DNA from 2 places in the Ruminococcus sp. RTP21484sp1_RTP21277st1_D2_RTP21277_210401 genome. Region 2 is predicted to be linked to the other one. Evidence: riboswitches for the same ligand, from Rfam matches in the RefSeq annotation. Region 2 holds a riboswitch; the other holds the start of a gene.

Region 1 (7,721 bases), on a different contig from region 2:
TAGACCTGTCCATTGATGACTACTTTAGAGCCATAAGGAATTACAGTTGGATCTACTGCAATAGTGCGGTTCGTGGTAGCTGTCACACCTGTGGATGTGATTCCGTTTGCCCACGGACCGCAGCAAATGCTGCACTGGCAGTAATGGGTAATATGGAAAACACCAAGTGGACGAAGGCTGCTGTCTGCGGAAACCATAATCGGCTGTCCTTCAAGAACACCTGCATTTCCCCCTGTCTGGGTAACACCTTCTACTGCTTCTGCAAATACGCCCTCTCCTGTACTTTTATGTATAATTCCTGCTTCTACAGTTCCATCTGAGGTTGCATCTGAAGCTACCTGATTCTTATCTTCATACCCCTCCAAAACAGAGGTTGGGATATATCCCACCTGTTCTTCTCCATTATCATCCTCAAATAGAATCCTGCTCCAGATATCATCAATAGTACCTGTACGGCTGATTTCATCTTCTTCCAGCACTTCACCGATCACAGAACCCTCTTTTCTGCCAGGATAATCTAATACATCTGTATCTGCCGCTACTGTGACAGTATCCTGGACTTCCGTAATCTCGTCCTCGATTTTCCCGGAATCCTTTTTTTCGATAGCTTCTTCTGAAACTGTTTCTTCTTTATTATCAGTATTTTCCTGTGCTGTACCTGAAATGGCCGGACCGGCTATTTCCGCTCCAAGCGCAGAAACAGGCATACATGCGGAAACACATACTGCCATAACCAGAAATCTTTTTTTCATAAATTTATATCTCCTGATCTGTTCAATTTTCCCCTCTACTCTTTGTTTATCATAGCACAGCTATTTTCTTATTTCAAATCCCATCAGGCTTTTTAGAAATTTTTCACATTTATTATTGTAGCTTTTTTATTTTTTCATTAAAAAAAACATTATTTCATTTTTTTCAAAAAAACATTTGACAAAATAGATTTTATACTGTATTATATGTTTTGTCGCTGAGGAAAACAGTTGACAGCAATAAATGCGATAGTGGCGTAGTTGGTAACGCGCGACCTTGCCAAGGTCGAGACCGCGGGTTCGAGCCCCGTCTATCGCTCTGAAGCTCCGATTTAGTCGGAGCTTTTTTGTGTCTGAATCCGCCTTACAAAGCGGTCACTGTCTTTTGTATACTTCATAAGAAAATCCCGCTTATTCTTTCGGAAATAATTTATAACGGACATCTTATTTTAAACAAAAAAGCCTTGTACAATTTGCTTTTCTATCTGAAGATTCTCTATTGACTCATCTTTCAATAAGAATTTTCAGTTCTTTGCACTTTGTACAAGACCTTTTATTACTTCATTTTATTATTCTGTCCAGAATCCAATATTTTTTCTTAAAACATGTAAAAAAAACTTTCCGCAAGATGTGCGTCTCAATTGCAGGAATGATTTTTCAACTACGATTTAGTGATGGAATAATCTAATTCCGGTAAATGCCATTGCTATATTATATTTATTGCAGGTATCGATTACGTCTGCATCTCTCACAGAACCGCCTGGCTGTGCAATATATTTCACGCCACTTTTGTAAGCTCGCTCAATATTGTCGCTGAATGGAAAGAACGCATCAGATCCTAATGTTACATCTGTCATCTGATCCAGCCATGCTCTCTTCTCTTCCTTTGTGAAAACTGCAGGTTTCTCTGTGAATGTCTTTTCCCAGTTTCCATCCGCCAGAACATCCATATACTCATCACCAATGTAAACGTCGATAGCATTGTCGCGCTCAGCTCTTGAAATGCTTTCCTTAAATGGAAGATTCAATACTTTCGGGCTTTGACGAAGGAACCAGTTGTCTGCTTTCTGTCCTGCAAGACGTGTACAGTGAACTCTTGACTGCTGTCCTGCACCAACGCCGATTGCCTGTCCGTCTTTTACATAGCATACGGAATTGGACTGGGTATATTTCAGAATAATCAGGGAAACTTTCATATCACGCTTTGCTTCCTCAGATAATTCTTTATTCTCAGTTACGATGTTGGAAATCAGCTCATCATCAATTGCAAGCTCCTGTCTTCCCTGCTCAAAAGTAACGCCGAACACCTGCTTATGCTCTAATGGAGCCGGTACATATTCCGAATCGATCTGAATTACATTGTAGTTGCCTTTTTTCTTCTGTTTCAGAACCTCAAGTGCCTCCTCTGTATAACCAGGAGCGATTACACCGTCGGAAACTTCTCTCTTGATCAGAAGTGCTGTATCTTTGTCACATACATCAGAAAGGGAAATAAAATCACCGAAGGAAGACATTCTGTCTGCGCCTCTTGCACGGGCATATGCACATGCAAGCGGTGAAAAATTCTGCCAGTCCATATCCTCTACCCAGTAGATTTTTGCAAGCGTCTCTGTAAGCGGAAGACCAATGGAAGCACCTGCCGGGGAAACATGTTTAAAAGAAGTAGCTGCAGGAAGTCCGGTTGCCTTTTTCAGATCACGCACCAGCTGCCAGCCGTTAAAGGCATCCAGAAAGTTAATATATCCAGGTTTTCCGGAAAGTACTTTAATTGGCAGTTCACTTCCATCTTCCATGTATATTTTAGATGGTTTCTGATTTGGGTTACAGCCGTATTTTAATTCTAACTCTTTCATGGTTATCTCCTCCATTTTATCTTTTAAGGTAACGATTCAGTAGGTACTATTCCGTAAGGCATTCCGTTTTGCGAATATAATTTACCAAAAACGGAATGCTTTATTTTCAGTGATTCTTGTTGATAATTTTTGATTCATATTTACCAGTCTCGATATCAATGTATCTCACAAAAAGTGAAACCTTATTGTCTTCATTCAGGCTCTCCCACAACATATCTGCAAACGCATCCATGTTATCCGGAATCTGAACAAGCTTCGGCTCGCCCTCAAAGCTTGGCAGCGGGTTTCCATCACATTTATAAGTATGGATAAAATGTCCCTCACCGGCCTTTGCATTCTGATATGCAAAAGTGTAACGGTTGCAGGAAGAAGGATCTCCATTATTGCTTTTCAAAATGGACATTGCATAACTGTAAGTGCCGTTCTCTACATGCATAATTCCGGAAATACGTGGTGTATAGTTTGGTGCATCTGGCTCAAACTCTCTGGAACGTAAAGACTGCTCAAAAGTGAGCTGATGATCCATTCCTTCGTAAATAGTGTCTGTCTGGTCACCGTTTGTCACAATTGTTTTATTTCCAAGTACGCGGACAGGTGCATAAATGATCAGGCTTGGATCTACCAGTTTGGAAGGGTCAAATGCCTGTGTGCGGATTCCCTCTCCATCCTCCACAAATACACGATTGCGGCTGTTCTCACTTCTTCCCATAATAAAGTAAGCGGTAACTGCCTTCGTTCCATCAGCGCTGCGGCCAATGATGATTCCTCGTCCCGGGTAAGAATTTTCCTTCAGTTCTTTGTCCAATGCTATCATTTCCATGCAGATGTTCTCCTTTCGAAATTTACATGAGTATATTACCGCAGCCGCCAGATTTTCAAACACGCTCTGGCATAAGCTTATACTGGCTGCGTGTATAAAAAAACGCCTGGGAAGCCCCTCTTCCAGGCTGCCCAGGCGGTCGACACAATGATATCACCGCACTCCCTGTGGGTATTCCCACGATCCGCCAGTCATGCAGTTCTTTTTTATACTACAATATTTTTTTCGTTATTTCAAGATGGGAAATCTTTTTCTTTTATGTACAATTTTTTTGTGGTTACTAATCACTCCGTGACCAGTAACACGCTTCGCGATGCACAGAAATCATGCATTCGCATGATTTCGCGCTGAGATTCTCGGGTTTTCTGTGAACTTTGTTCACAAAAAACACCTCGCGGAACGTTACAAGTGAACAGTAACTTTTTGTAGTTACTGGTCGCAATGCCTGCATAAGCAAATTTATGGATATAGTCCGTACTTTCTTCTCAGGAAATCCCCATCAAGCCCTGATCTATTGTGATCTGTGCACTGATATCCGCCTTCATCTGCTCCCAGGCATCCGGATGATCCACATAATACTTGGGACATTCCTTTCCTGTCACATCATAATGCCGGATCACCTGCTCTGAGGTCAGCCCAAATCGGGCGCACAGCCATGCAGCCAGCTTTACCACAGAATCATAAGTTTCCTGTTCAAAAACGCCTGTATCATCTTTATGACAGCACTCAATAGAAATACTGTCCACATTCCTTGAGTTAGTCGCGTAAGACATCTCTGAGGTAGGAATACACTGGATCACTTCACCCTCCAGTCCTACTACAAAATGGCTGCTTACTTTCGCCTCATGAGAAATGGAAAGATTCTCAAAATAATCCCTGTTATTCTGCGCTGTAGCACCAGGATTGGCTGTATAATGGATTGCTATGTAATCAGCTCCATTCAGGGGCAGCTGAGGCCTGGAATACTCATTTGGTGTCAATAATTGTACATCTATGTAGGGAGCACCCTGGGACATCCATTCTTCCGGTCCATAATTCGTATGATCATTCATTTCCTGGGATGTCTCTGCACTTTTCTCCTGCTTCTGTCCATTCCTTACCATCAGAATAACCACTCCTGTCACAACCAGAAGCAAAAAAAGCACCAGAAATGCCAGACGCTGATTTCTCTGACGGATCCTGCCGCCCTTATCTTTTTTTTCTCTTTTGTTAAAAGAAGGCCGCCTTGAAAAAGACGGCCTTGCAGATTTTCTTTTCATTATTTGTCATCCACACTGTAGTTCGGTGCTTCTTTTGTAATGTGAATGTCATGTGGGTGAGACTCTTTCAGGGAAGCAGCAGAAATCTTCACGAATTTACCATTCTGTTTCAGTGCTTCAATATTCTCAGCTCCACAGTATCCCATACCGGAGCGAAGTCCTCCGATCAGCTGGAATACAGTGTCCTCAAGGTGTCCCTTGTATGCAACACGTCCTTCCACACCTTCCGGAACAAGCTTCTTGGCATTCTCCTGGAAGTAACGGTCCTTGCTGCCATTCTCCATAGCTGCAATGGATCCCATTCCACGGTATACTTTATATTTTCTTCCCTGATATAACTCGAAAGTTCCCGGGCTCTCATCGCATCCGGCGAACATGCTTCCCATCATACAAACGTTTGCACCAGCTGCGATTGCCTTGGTAACATCGCCTGAATACTTGATACCACCGTCTGCAATAATCGGAATACCATATCTCTTGGCAACCTCATAGCAATCCATGACTGCTGTGATCTGCGGTACACCAATACCTGCAACTACACGGGTGGTACAGATAGAGCCAGGTCCGATTCCGACCTTAACTGCATCTACACCAGCATCAATCAGAGCCTTGGTAGCGGCTCCTGTGGCAACGTTTCCTGCGATAACCTGAAGCTCCGGATATGCAGCCTTGATTTCTCGTACAGCACGGAGGATATTCTCAGAATGACCATGAGCAGAATCAACAACGATGACATCAACATTTGCCTTCACAAGTGCATCTACACGGGCAAGCACGTTGGCGGTAATACCAACAGCAGCTCCACAGAGAAGACGTCCCTGTTCATCTTTGGCAGCCAAAGGATATTTAATCTGTTTCTCAATATCCTTGATGGTGATAAGTCCTTTTAAGTTAAAATCATCATCTACAATGGGTAATTTCTCTTTACGGGATTTCGCAAGGATCTCTTTCGCCTCTTCCAGTGTAATACCTTCTTTGGCTGTGATCAGTCCCTCAGATGTCATGGACTCTTTGATCTTCTTGCTGAAATCTGTCTCAAACTTCAGATCACGGTTGGTAATAATACCTACCAGCTTCTTGCCTTCTGTGATCGGGACACCGGAAATACGGAATTTCGCCATTAAGTCATTGGCATCCTTCAATGTATGTTCCGGAGATAAGAAAAACGGATCTGTGATAACACCATTCTCAGAACGCTTAACCTTGTCCACCTCTTCTGCCTGCGCCTCGATAGACATGTTCTTGTGAATGATACCGATACCTCCCTGACGTGCCATGGCAATCGCCATATTGTACTCAGTAACGGTGTCCATTCCTGCACTCATCATGGGAATGTTCAGTTTAATCTTCTTTGTAAGGTAAGTTGAAACGTCAACTTGATTCGGGATTACTTTGGAGTACGCCGGAACTAAAAGGACGTCGTCGAAAGTAATGCCTTCACCAATGATAGTACCCATTGCTTTTCCTCCCTTGTCTTATTGTGTCTTTGGTTTGTAGATTAGTGTAGCAAAAAACTAAAAGTGTGTCAATCTAGTAAATTAATCTAAAAATACTTTGCTCGGAGCAGTGTTTCTCATGGTTTTTGCCAATATTTCATCTGGCTCGATAATTACTTTGCAGGTTTCTGCGCCATCGCGGCAGACAATTGCAAAACGCTTATGTTCCGGATTTCCGGAGGAAAAATCCTGTACCTTCAGCTTCTGGTTGCTGTTGTAATAGTCCATTCTGTGTGAATTAAGGGGTGCCATAATATCACATTCTGTAATATTCAGGCTTTTTACTCTTTTTCGCTTGGACTTTGCCATGATCTTGTCAATGTCAAGTTCTCCGTTTACAAACAAGTACTCAAATTCCAGATCAGTTCCTGGAAAAATAAAAAGATAGGCACAGACTCCCAGTACAATTGCCGCGATCAGAAGCGGGGGCATAATAAACAGTCCTGCGAGTACCAGAAGCACGATCAGTGCAATGATACTGCCTTTTACCAGCCTGTCCTTTGCGGTCCGCTCTTTTTTTACAAGCAGCTCGGAATACAAATCGCTCATATTACAATTCTCCTTTGTTTTTTTTGCCAGCCGGCATGTTGTTCTAAGTATAACACACAAAAGTTTTCCTGTGAACATTGTTCCTGATAAAACACGGAATATTGCCAATACACAGTAACAGTAAAAAATGACTTTTATTGAATGCAAAAGGGCCAGCGTCTTTGACACCGACCCTTATGAGTTCTGAATTATACCTTCAAAAATCCTTTCATGGATTTTCCGTTCTGTTTTCCGCTGCCGGAAATTACATCATTCCCATACCCTGACCGCCAGCTGGCATTGCCGGAGTATCTTCTTTGATATTTGCAACAACAGACTCAGTTGTAAGCAGAGTAGAAGCAACACTTGTTGCGTTCTGAAGAGCACTTCTTGTAACCTTTGCAGGATCAAGGATTCCCTCGTCTACCATGTTTACATATTTCTCGTTCAGAGCATCAAAACCAACACCTGGCTCAGACTCTCTTACTTTGTTGATGATAACTGCACCTTCAAGACCTGCATTAGCAGCAATACGGAACAGCGGAGCTTCCAGTGCTTTCAGGATGATGTTTGCACCAGTCTTCTCATCTCCCTCAAGATCTGCCGCAAGTTTTGCAACCTCTTTGGAAGCGTGGATATATGCAGAACCGCCTCCTGCAATGATTCCTTCTTCAACAGCTGCTCTGGTAGCTGCAAGAGCATCTTCCATACGAAGTTTTGCTTCTTTCATCTCAGTCTCAGTAGCTGCACCAACACGAACCACTGCTACACCGCCTGCAAGTTTTGCAAGTCTTTCCTGAAGCTTCTCTCTGTCGAAATCAGATTTTGTCTCCTCAATCTGAGCACGGATCTGGGCAACACGATTGGCAATTGCTTCTTTATCTCCCATACCATCGACAATAACAGTATTCTCTTTTGCAACTTTAACAGATTTTGCACGTCCTAACTGAGCCATTGTAGCATCTTTCAGTTCAAGACCTACCTCGTCAGAAATTACAGTACCACCTGTCAGAATT
Region 2 (7,721 bases):
ATACATTCATGGGCTTCCATTGCGGAAATACTCCGGCCTGCAAGATGTGCGATTCCAGAGCTGTTAAATATCAGCTGATCCAGCACAGACTTCTTGAGCCGGAAGGATCTGAGCCAGATTTCACAAGAGGAACTCTGGAGGGAGATATCGCTGCTTCTGATATTACATTCTATCGTCTGCAGTGCAACTCTGAGGGAGAGCTTGTTTCTTATGTTGCAGAAGGTGAAGTTCTTGACGTACCTACAAGATCCTTTGGTGGTATTGGTATCTTCGCAATCAAAGAGATGGGAAGATTCTACCGTCACGTACTGATCGAGGGCAACTACCCGCATCACGGTGCAGTTATGTTCGGACATTATGGAAAGGCATTCTACGAAGTAGTGAAATTCCTTGGACTTGATGTTAAGAAGATCGGTTACAACCAGCCAGCTGGTGTAAGATATCCTACAGAGAATCCATGGGGCTAATGCTTAAATAAACAGTAAGTAATTGCTGTGTACAAAGTTGAGAGCAATGTAGAATGATTGCTTCTTGCTTAAAAAGCAGGAAGGGACGATTTGAATAGAATTATAGGCGTATATAGAAACGGCCGTACCACTTTATGCGGTACGGCTGTTTTTAGAATAGGCGGGCAGAGCATTCTAAGAGGGTTCTGGCCGGAAAGCCTAGAAGGAACGCCTAAGGTATGAACTTAAGGAGGATAAAAATGTATTTTATCGGTGTTGATCTTGGTACTTCCGCAGTAAAACTTCTTCTTATGGAAGAATCCGGAAAAATCTGTAATATCGTATCAAAAGAATATCCATTATTTTTCCCGCATCCGGGCTGGTCTGAGCAAAATCCGGAAGACTGGTATACCCAGAGTATGGCTGGTATGAAAGAACTGACAGAGGGCATTGACCGCTCCCAGGTTGCCGGAATCAGCTTCGGCGGACAGATGCATGGATTGGTAACTTTAGATGATCAGGATCAGGTAATTCGTCCTGCAATTCTGTGGAATGACGGACGTACTTCTGAAGAGACAGATTATCTGAATAATGTGATCGGAAAGGACAAGCTTTCCCAGTATACTGCAAATATCGCATTTGCCGGCTTTACTGCTCCGAAGATCCTGTGGATGAAGAAAAATGAGCCAGAGAAATTTGCAAAAGTTGTGAAGATCATGCTTCCAAAGGATTACCTGGCTTATCGTTTAAGCGGCTCCTTCTGCACAGATGTATCTGACGCTTCAGGTATGCTTCTTCTGGATGTAAAGAATCGCTGCTGGTCTAAAGAAATGATGGAAATCTGCGGTGTGAAAGAGGAGCAGCTTCCGAAGGTTTATGAGAGCTGGGAGGTTGTTGGAACACTGAAGCCAGAGGTTGCTAAAAAGCTTGGCTTCTCTGAGAATGTAAAGGTTATCGCTGGTGCTGGAGACAATGCGGCAGCAGCTGTTGGTACTGGAACAGTTGGTGATGGACAGTGTAATATTTCCCTTGGTACTTCTGGAACTGTATTTATTTCCAGCAAGAATTTTGGTGTAGATGAGCACAATGCCCTTCATTCTTTCTGCCATGCAGATGGAAGCTATCATCTGATGGGATGTATGCTCAGCGCTGCTTCCTGTAATAAATGGTGGGCCGAGGAGATTCTTGGAACGAAGGACTTCGCAGCAGAGCAGGCGCCTATCCAGAAGCTTGGTGAGAATCACGTATTCTTCCTGCCATACCTGATGGGCGAGCGTTCCCCACACAACGATCCAGATGCAAGAGGCGTATTCTTCGGCATGTCCATGGACACCTCAAGAGCAGATATGACTCAGGCTGTATTGGAGGGAGTTGCTTTCGCACTTCGTGATTCTCTGGAGGTTGCAAAGAGTCTTGGAATTAAAATTGAGCGTACCAAGATCTGTGGCGGTGGTGCAAAGAGCCCGCTGTGGAAGCAGATTATTGCAAATGTTATGAATATTAAGGTTGACGTTCTGGAAGTGGAAGAGGGACCATCCCTTGGCGGTGCTATGCTGGCAGCAGTAGGATGCGGTGTTTATCCGGACGTTGAGACTGCTGGCAAGAAGCTTGCAAAAGTAGTGGATACTGTAGAGCCTACTCCAGAACTGGCTGCGAAATATGAGGAGAGATACCAGAAGTTCAAAGAACTGTATCCGGCTATGAAGCCGCTGTTTAAGAATCTGTAAGAGATATAGCAAGGCGGACATAATTTGGTTTAAAACAGATTAATAGAATGGTGATTGTGTTGAATGTGAAATAATTAACACAATCACCATTTTTGTATAGTCATGATTCTATAAAACAAATTTCTCCAGAACTTCTGCAACACCATCCTCATTGTTAGTGCGTGCAGTGATATAATCCGCAGACTCTTTCACGCCATCTGGTGCATTTTCCATGGCAACGCCAAGGGCAGCATAGCGGATCATGGAGAGGTCATTGAAACCGTCGCCGATAGCGATAGTTTCAGCGGGGGTGAAATCGTAGAGCTTACCAATGCAATCAATAGCTGCAGCCTTTGACACCTTACTGTTGAAGAACTCCAGATAGAAGGGCTTGGAGGTGCAAAAAGTTACGTTATGAAAATGAGCTGTTTTCCGTAGCTCTTTTTCTATTTGCTGAATTTGGGAAACATCGTCATACCAGAGAATTTTCGTAATCCCCTGCGCCAAAAGCTTGTCGATAGATGGCATGAGAAGGGGCGTTACCTTGGTAGCCTGGCTGTATTCCTGAATCCGGTCATTCAGCTTGTTCCCATATAATTTATTGTCCGACCAGATGCACATGGTAGTATCATAGTTCAGTCCTGCTTCCAGAATCAGACGCGCATCGTCAGCTTTCAGCTCCTGTCTATACAGAACGCGTCCGTCAGCAGAATCCAGGATCATAGCCCCATTATAAGTGATCACAGGTCCCTGAATGCCCAGCTGTTTCTGATAGCGCTCCACTCCCTGAATGGGGCGCCCGGTGCAAATGGAGAAAATCAGTCCCTGTGCGGCTGCCTGCCGGATTGTTTCAATGGTGTATGGTGTAATTTCGTTTTTGTCATTTAATAAAGTACCGTCCATGTCGGCGGCTGCAAATTTATAGATCATAGTGCCTCCTGGAATATATGGTAAATTAGTTTTGTGAGCTGAAATGCCCCTCGCAGGCAGAGTATCCTGCTGGTTGTTTTTTCTTATTATAAAACGAAGATAGTGTAGGAATCAATCACTTTGAATGGATACATGTGAAGATTCACATGGATTTCGGGAAAAGATGCCTTGATTTCGGCATTTAAGAGAATTGTTTTTTTGTTTGCAAAATGGTAAAATAATTGGGTGCTGTAAAAGCGGAAACAGGCAGGCTGAGATTGTGAAACAGTCATGCCTTTGGGACTTTTACAAAAATGAAAAATAGAAAAGTGATGAGGTGTAAAGCTATGCAGGAAATGAAGCCAGTTAAAGAAGGCAAAGTACGCGAGATTTACGACAACGGAGACAGCCTGATCATGGTTGCGACAGACCGTATCAGCTGTTTTGATGTGATCCTGAACAACGAAGTGACGAAGAAAGGCACTGTTCTTACACAGATGTCCAAGTTCTGGTTCGATATGACCCAGGATATCCTGCCGAACCACATGATTTCTGTTGATGTAAAAGATATGCCGGAGTTTTTCCAGCAGGATAAGTTTGACGGAAACAGCATGATGTGCCGCAAGCTGGATATGATCCCGGTTGAGTGCATCGTTCGTGGATATATCACTGGAAGCGGCTGGGCAAGCTACCAGAAGAATGGTACAGTTTGCGGAATTACTCTTCCGGAAGGTCTGAAAGAGTCTGACAAGCTGCCTGAGCCTATTTACACACCTTCTACCAAGGCTGAGATTGGCGACCACGATGAGAATATTTCTTTTGAGCAGAGCGTTACCCATCTTGAGAAATACTATCCGGGACATGGTCAGGAGTATGCAGAGAAGATTCGTGATTACACCATCGCATTATATAAAAAATGTGCTGAGTATGCTTTAAGCAAAGGTATTATTATTGCAGATACCAAATTTGAGTTTGGACTTGATGAAAATGGTAATATTGTTATTGGTGATGAGATGCTTACACCGGACAGCTCCAGATTCTGGCCGGCAGATGGATATGAGCCAGGTCATGGCCAGCCATCCTTTGACAAGCAGTTTGCCCGTGACTGGCTGAAAGCAAACCCGGACAACGACTGGACTCTTCCACAGGAAATCGTGGACAAGACAATCGACAAATATCTCCAGGCATATGAGATGCTTACAGGGGAGAAGCTGAAATAAGCAATATACAAATACTGCCAGGGCATTTGTCCCTGGCAGGCTGATAAAATCCTTTATTTTATTTTCAAAGGATACACTTTGCTTGTATGTAAAAAGCGCCCGGGAGTTTGGGTCTCCCGGGCGTTGATTTTTGTGAGCAACGTGCCAAATCCATGTTTACACGGAAACCTGGCTGACATGTAAAAATCAGAACAGTCCTGTGATCTTACCTGTTTCGTCTACATCGATTTTCTCAGCAGCCGGAACCTTTGGAAGACCTGGCATGGTCATGATCTCTCCTGTGAGGGCTACGATGAAGCCTGCACCTGCAGAAATCTTCAGGTTACGAACAGTTACTTCAAAGCCTGTCGGAGCACCAAGCTTGGTCTGGTCATCTGTTAAGCTGTACTGTGTTTTTGCCACACAGATCGGGCAGTTTCCGAATCCAAGCTCTTCCAGCTGTTTTGCCTGCTTCTGAGCATTAGCTGTAAGAACAACTCTCTTACCGCCATAGATCTTCTGAACGATCTGATTCAGCTTATCTTCGATAGAGCCTTCAAGCTCATAGGAATATGTGAAGTCGTTTGGCTCTTCAACAAGACGGATTACTTCCTCAGCTAATTTAATACCGCCTTCGCCGCCTTTTGCCCATACTTCAGAAAGTGCAACATTAACGCCAAGCTCTTTACATTTTGCTTCTACCAGGTCAAGCTCTGCCTTGGTATCTGTCGGGAATGCATTGATTGCAACAACACATGGAAGCTTGTAAACATTTTTGATGTTGCTTACGTGTTTCAGAAGGTTTGGAAGACCTTTCTCAAGAGCCTCAAGGTTCTCATTGTTAAGATCAGCCTTCGGAACGCCGCCATTGTATTTCAGTGCACGGACAGTAGCAACGATAACAACTGCATTTGGTTTCAGACCAGCCATACGGCATTTGATATCAAGGAATTTCTCGGCACCAAGGTCAGCACCGAATCCAGCCTCTGTGATGGTGTAATCAGCAAGCTTCAGAGACATCTTGGTAGCGGTTACGGAGTTACATCCGTGAGCGATGTTTGCGAATGGTCCGCCGTGAACGATTGCAGGTACATGCTCCAGTGTCTGAACAAGGTTTGGTTTCAGAGCATCTTTCAGAAGTGCTGTCATAGCACCCTCTGCATGAAGATCACCAGCTGTTACCGGTTTCTGCTCTGACGGTTTGCCATATGTATAACCGATGATGATTCTGGAAAGTCTTTCTTTCAGGTCTTTGATATCACTTGCAAGACAGAGAACAGCCATGATCTCGGAAGCTACCGTGATGTCATAGCCGTCTTCACGAGGCATACCGTTTGTTCTTCCGCCAAGTCCGTCTACTACATTACGAAGCTGACGGTCGTTCATATCTACACATCTTCTCCATGTGATCTTACGTGGGTCGATGTTAAGAGCATTGCCCTGGAAAATATGGTTATCGATCATTGCTGCAAGAAGGTTGTTTGCTGCGCCGATTGCGTGGAAGTCACCTGTGAAGTGAAGGTTGATATCTTCCATCGGAACTACCTGGGCATATCCGCCGCCTGCTGCACCGCCTTTTACACCGAATACCGGTCCAAGGGATGGCTCACGAAGAGCTACCATAACGTTCTTGCCAAGCTTCTGCATAGCGTCTGCCAGACCAACTGTAGTAGTGGTTTTTCCTTCTCCGGCAGGAGTCGGGTTGATAGCGGTAACCAGAATCAGTTTGCCATCATTCTTATCTGTTTCTTTCAGAAGATTGTAGTCGATTTTTGCTTTGTATTTACCATACTGCTCAAGATATTTGTCCGCAATACCTGCTTTAGCTGCAATCTCAGTGATTGGTTTCATTTCACATTCCTGTGCGATTTCGATGTCACTTTTAAACCCCATAATAAAAGCTCCTTTCGTTGTGTAAGATTAAATGGTTTTTATATGACCGCTTCTTAAAAAGACAACGGTATTTCCCTCATGTCAGAGGTACCTCCCGGTAAAAAAAGGGCAGTATCTGATGATTCAAATACTGCCCAGACGGTCGGCTGGAAATTACGGTCTATGCTGTCTGCAAAATATGGTGCAGCGGCTGTAAACAGTAATCTTCATGATCTGCTCCTGAAGTCCCTGTGGTTAACTCCACGATCCGTCAGTATTCAGAAGCTTTTCAATTGATGTGTTCATTGTATCATTAAAAAAACATTTTGTCAATAAATTAACAGACAGCATTATTGTCAAAAAAGACGATGTATATTTGTGAAATATAACAAATGCTTTGAATGTGGAGAAAATCTGTCTGAATGGAAAAATATAATCTCCGCTTCAGACTTCATAAAAATTTTATGACTTGGATAGTTGCGTATGAGGGCAAGTATTGTTAGAATAGAAAATGCACAGAGCCTGTTTGAAACAGGATAATGATTCGTGGTTTTATATAAGAAAGGTTGAATAATTGAATGAATAGAACAGAATTTCTGGATACATTGAGAAGTCAGCTGTCCGGACAGATGCATGAGGGTAAGGTGGCGGCGCATGTGCGTTACTATGAAGATTATATTCAGTCACAGGTACGTAGTGGACGTGATGAGCAGCAGGTTCTTGATGAACTTGGAGATCCAAGGCTGATCGCCAGGACTTTGCTGGATACAGATGTGGATAACGGGCAGCTGGATTATGAGGAGTACAGCACCTATTCGGATGACGCACAGAATACCCAGAGCTCCAGCCGGAATCATGTACATGTATGGCGGTTTGATACCTGGTACAGCAAACTTCTGGGCGTGGTGATCCTGCTGATAGTCGTCTTTTTGCTGTTTCATATTCTGGTGGCAGTGATTCCGTTTTTTGCGGTACTGGCGTTGATTTTGTTTATTGTGTCACTGATAAAAAATCGGAATTAACATGATACTATGAACGTCACGAACGGCAGATGCGGGAGTGTCGCAGGCGCACAGCAGCTGATTTTCATATATAGAGATGTCGCCGATAGACGACATGTCCGTTTTGTAACAAAAAAATGTCGGACATGCTTTAGAGAATCATATGTTACTGTTCACTCCGTTCACAGTAACGCGCTTCGCGATGCACAGAAATCATGCATTCGCATGATTTCGCGCCGCAATTCTCGGGTTTTCTGTGAACTTTGTTCACAAAAAACGCCTCGCGGAACGTGACCAGTGAACAGTAACAATCATATTCAGCAAGGTTTCTTCTGAGCAGGAATGAGTTACAGTTTTGTTGAGATCGTGATATAAAGTATGGACATTATAGAATATATTCAGGGAAGGATTTAAATGAGCAGTATAACAATAGAAGAATTAAAAAAGTTACCAGCGGAGTCCTATCAGATCATTGATGTCCGCGACGAGATTGAGATTTCCCATGGCGCTGTTAAGGGGGCTTTGGCCTGTAAGCCAGAGGAAATCATGGAGAATCCGGAAGTGGATAAGACCAGAAAACTGGTTATT

The links. A riboswitch is a leader RNA that binds a small molecule or an ion and turns the genes downstream of it on or off. The one in region 2 is predicted to bind ZMP and ZTP.
Region 1: it holds a riboswitch for ZMP and ZTP, as region 2 does, so the genes downstream of both, AB5706_RS11280 (IMP cyclohydrolase) here and AB5706_RS08495 (formate--tetrahydrofolate ligase) in region 2, are expected to answer to the same signal.

What each region holds. Positions count from the first base shown of each region.
Region 1 is NZ_JBCOMJ010000015.1:40,124-47,844, reverse strand. It holds gene AB5706_RS11295 (3D domain-containing protein) at 1-752, opposite strand, end outside; tRNA gene AB5706_RS11290 (tRNA-Gly) at 996-1,068, shown strand; gene AB5706_RS11285 (phosphoribosylaminoimidazolecarboxamide formyltransferase) at 1,418-2,602, opposite strand; gene AB5706_RS11280 (IMP cyclohydrolase) at 2,709-3,422, opposite strand; ZMP/ZTP riboswitch at 3,545-3,627, opposite strand; gene AB5706_RS11275 (peptidoglycan recognition protein family protein) at 3,908-4,681, opposite strand; gene guaB (IMP dehydrogenase) at 4,681-6,138, opposite strand; gene AB5706_RS11265 (DUF6106 family protein) at 6,220-6,726, opposite strand; gene groL (chaperonin GroEL) at 6,971-7,721, opposite strand, start outside.
Region 2 is NZ_JBCOMJ010000010.1:5,322-13,042, forward strand. It holds gene AB5706_RS08475 (L-fucose/L-arabinose isomerase family protein) at 1-467, shown strand, start outside; gene xylB (xylulokinase) at 707-2,173, shown strand; gene AB5706_RS08485 (Cof-type HAD-IIB family hydrolase) at 2,282-3,082, opposite strand; gene AB5706_RS08490 (phosphoribosylaminoimidazolesuccinocarboxamide synthase) at 3,409-4,281, shown strand; gene AB5706_RS08495 (formate--tetrahydrofolate ligase) at 4,468-6,153, opposite strand; ZMP/ZTP riboswitch at 6,279-6,421, opposite strand; gene AB5706_RS08500 (DUF1700 domain-containing protein) at 6,711-7,154, shown strand; gene AB5706_RS08505 (PP-loop family protein) at 7,548-7,721, shown strand, end outside.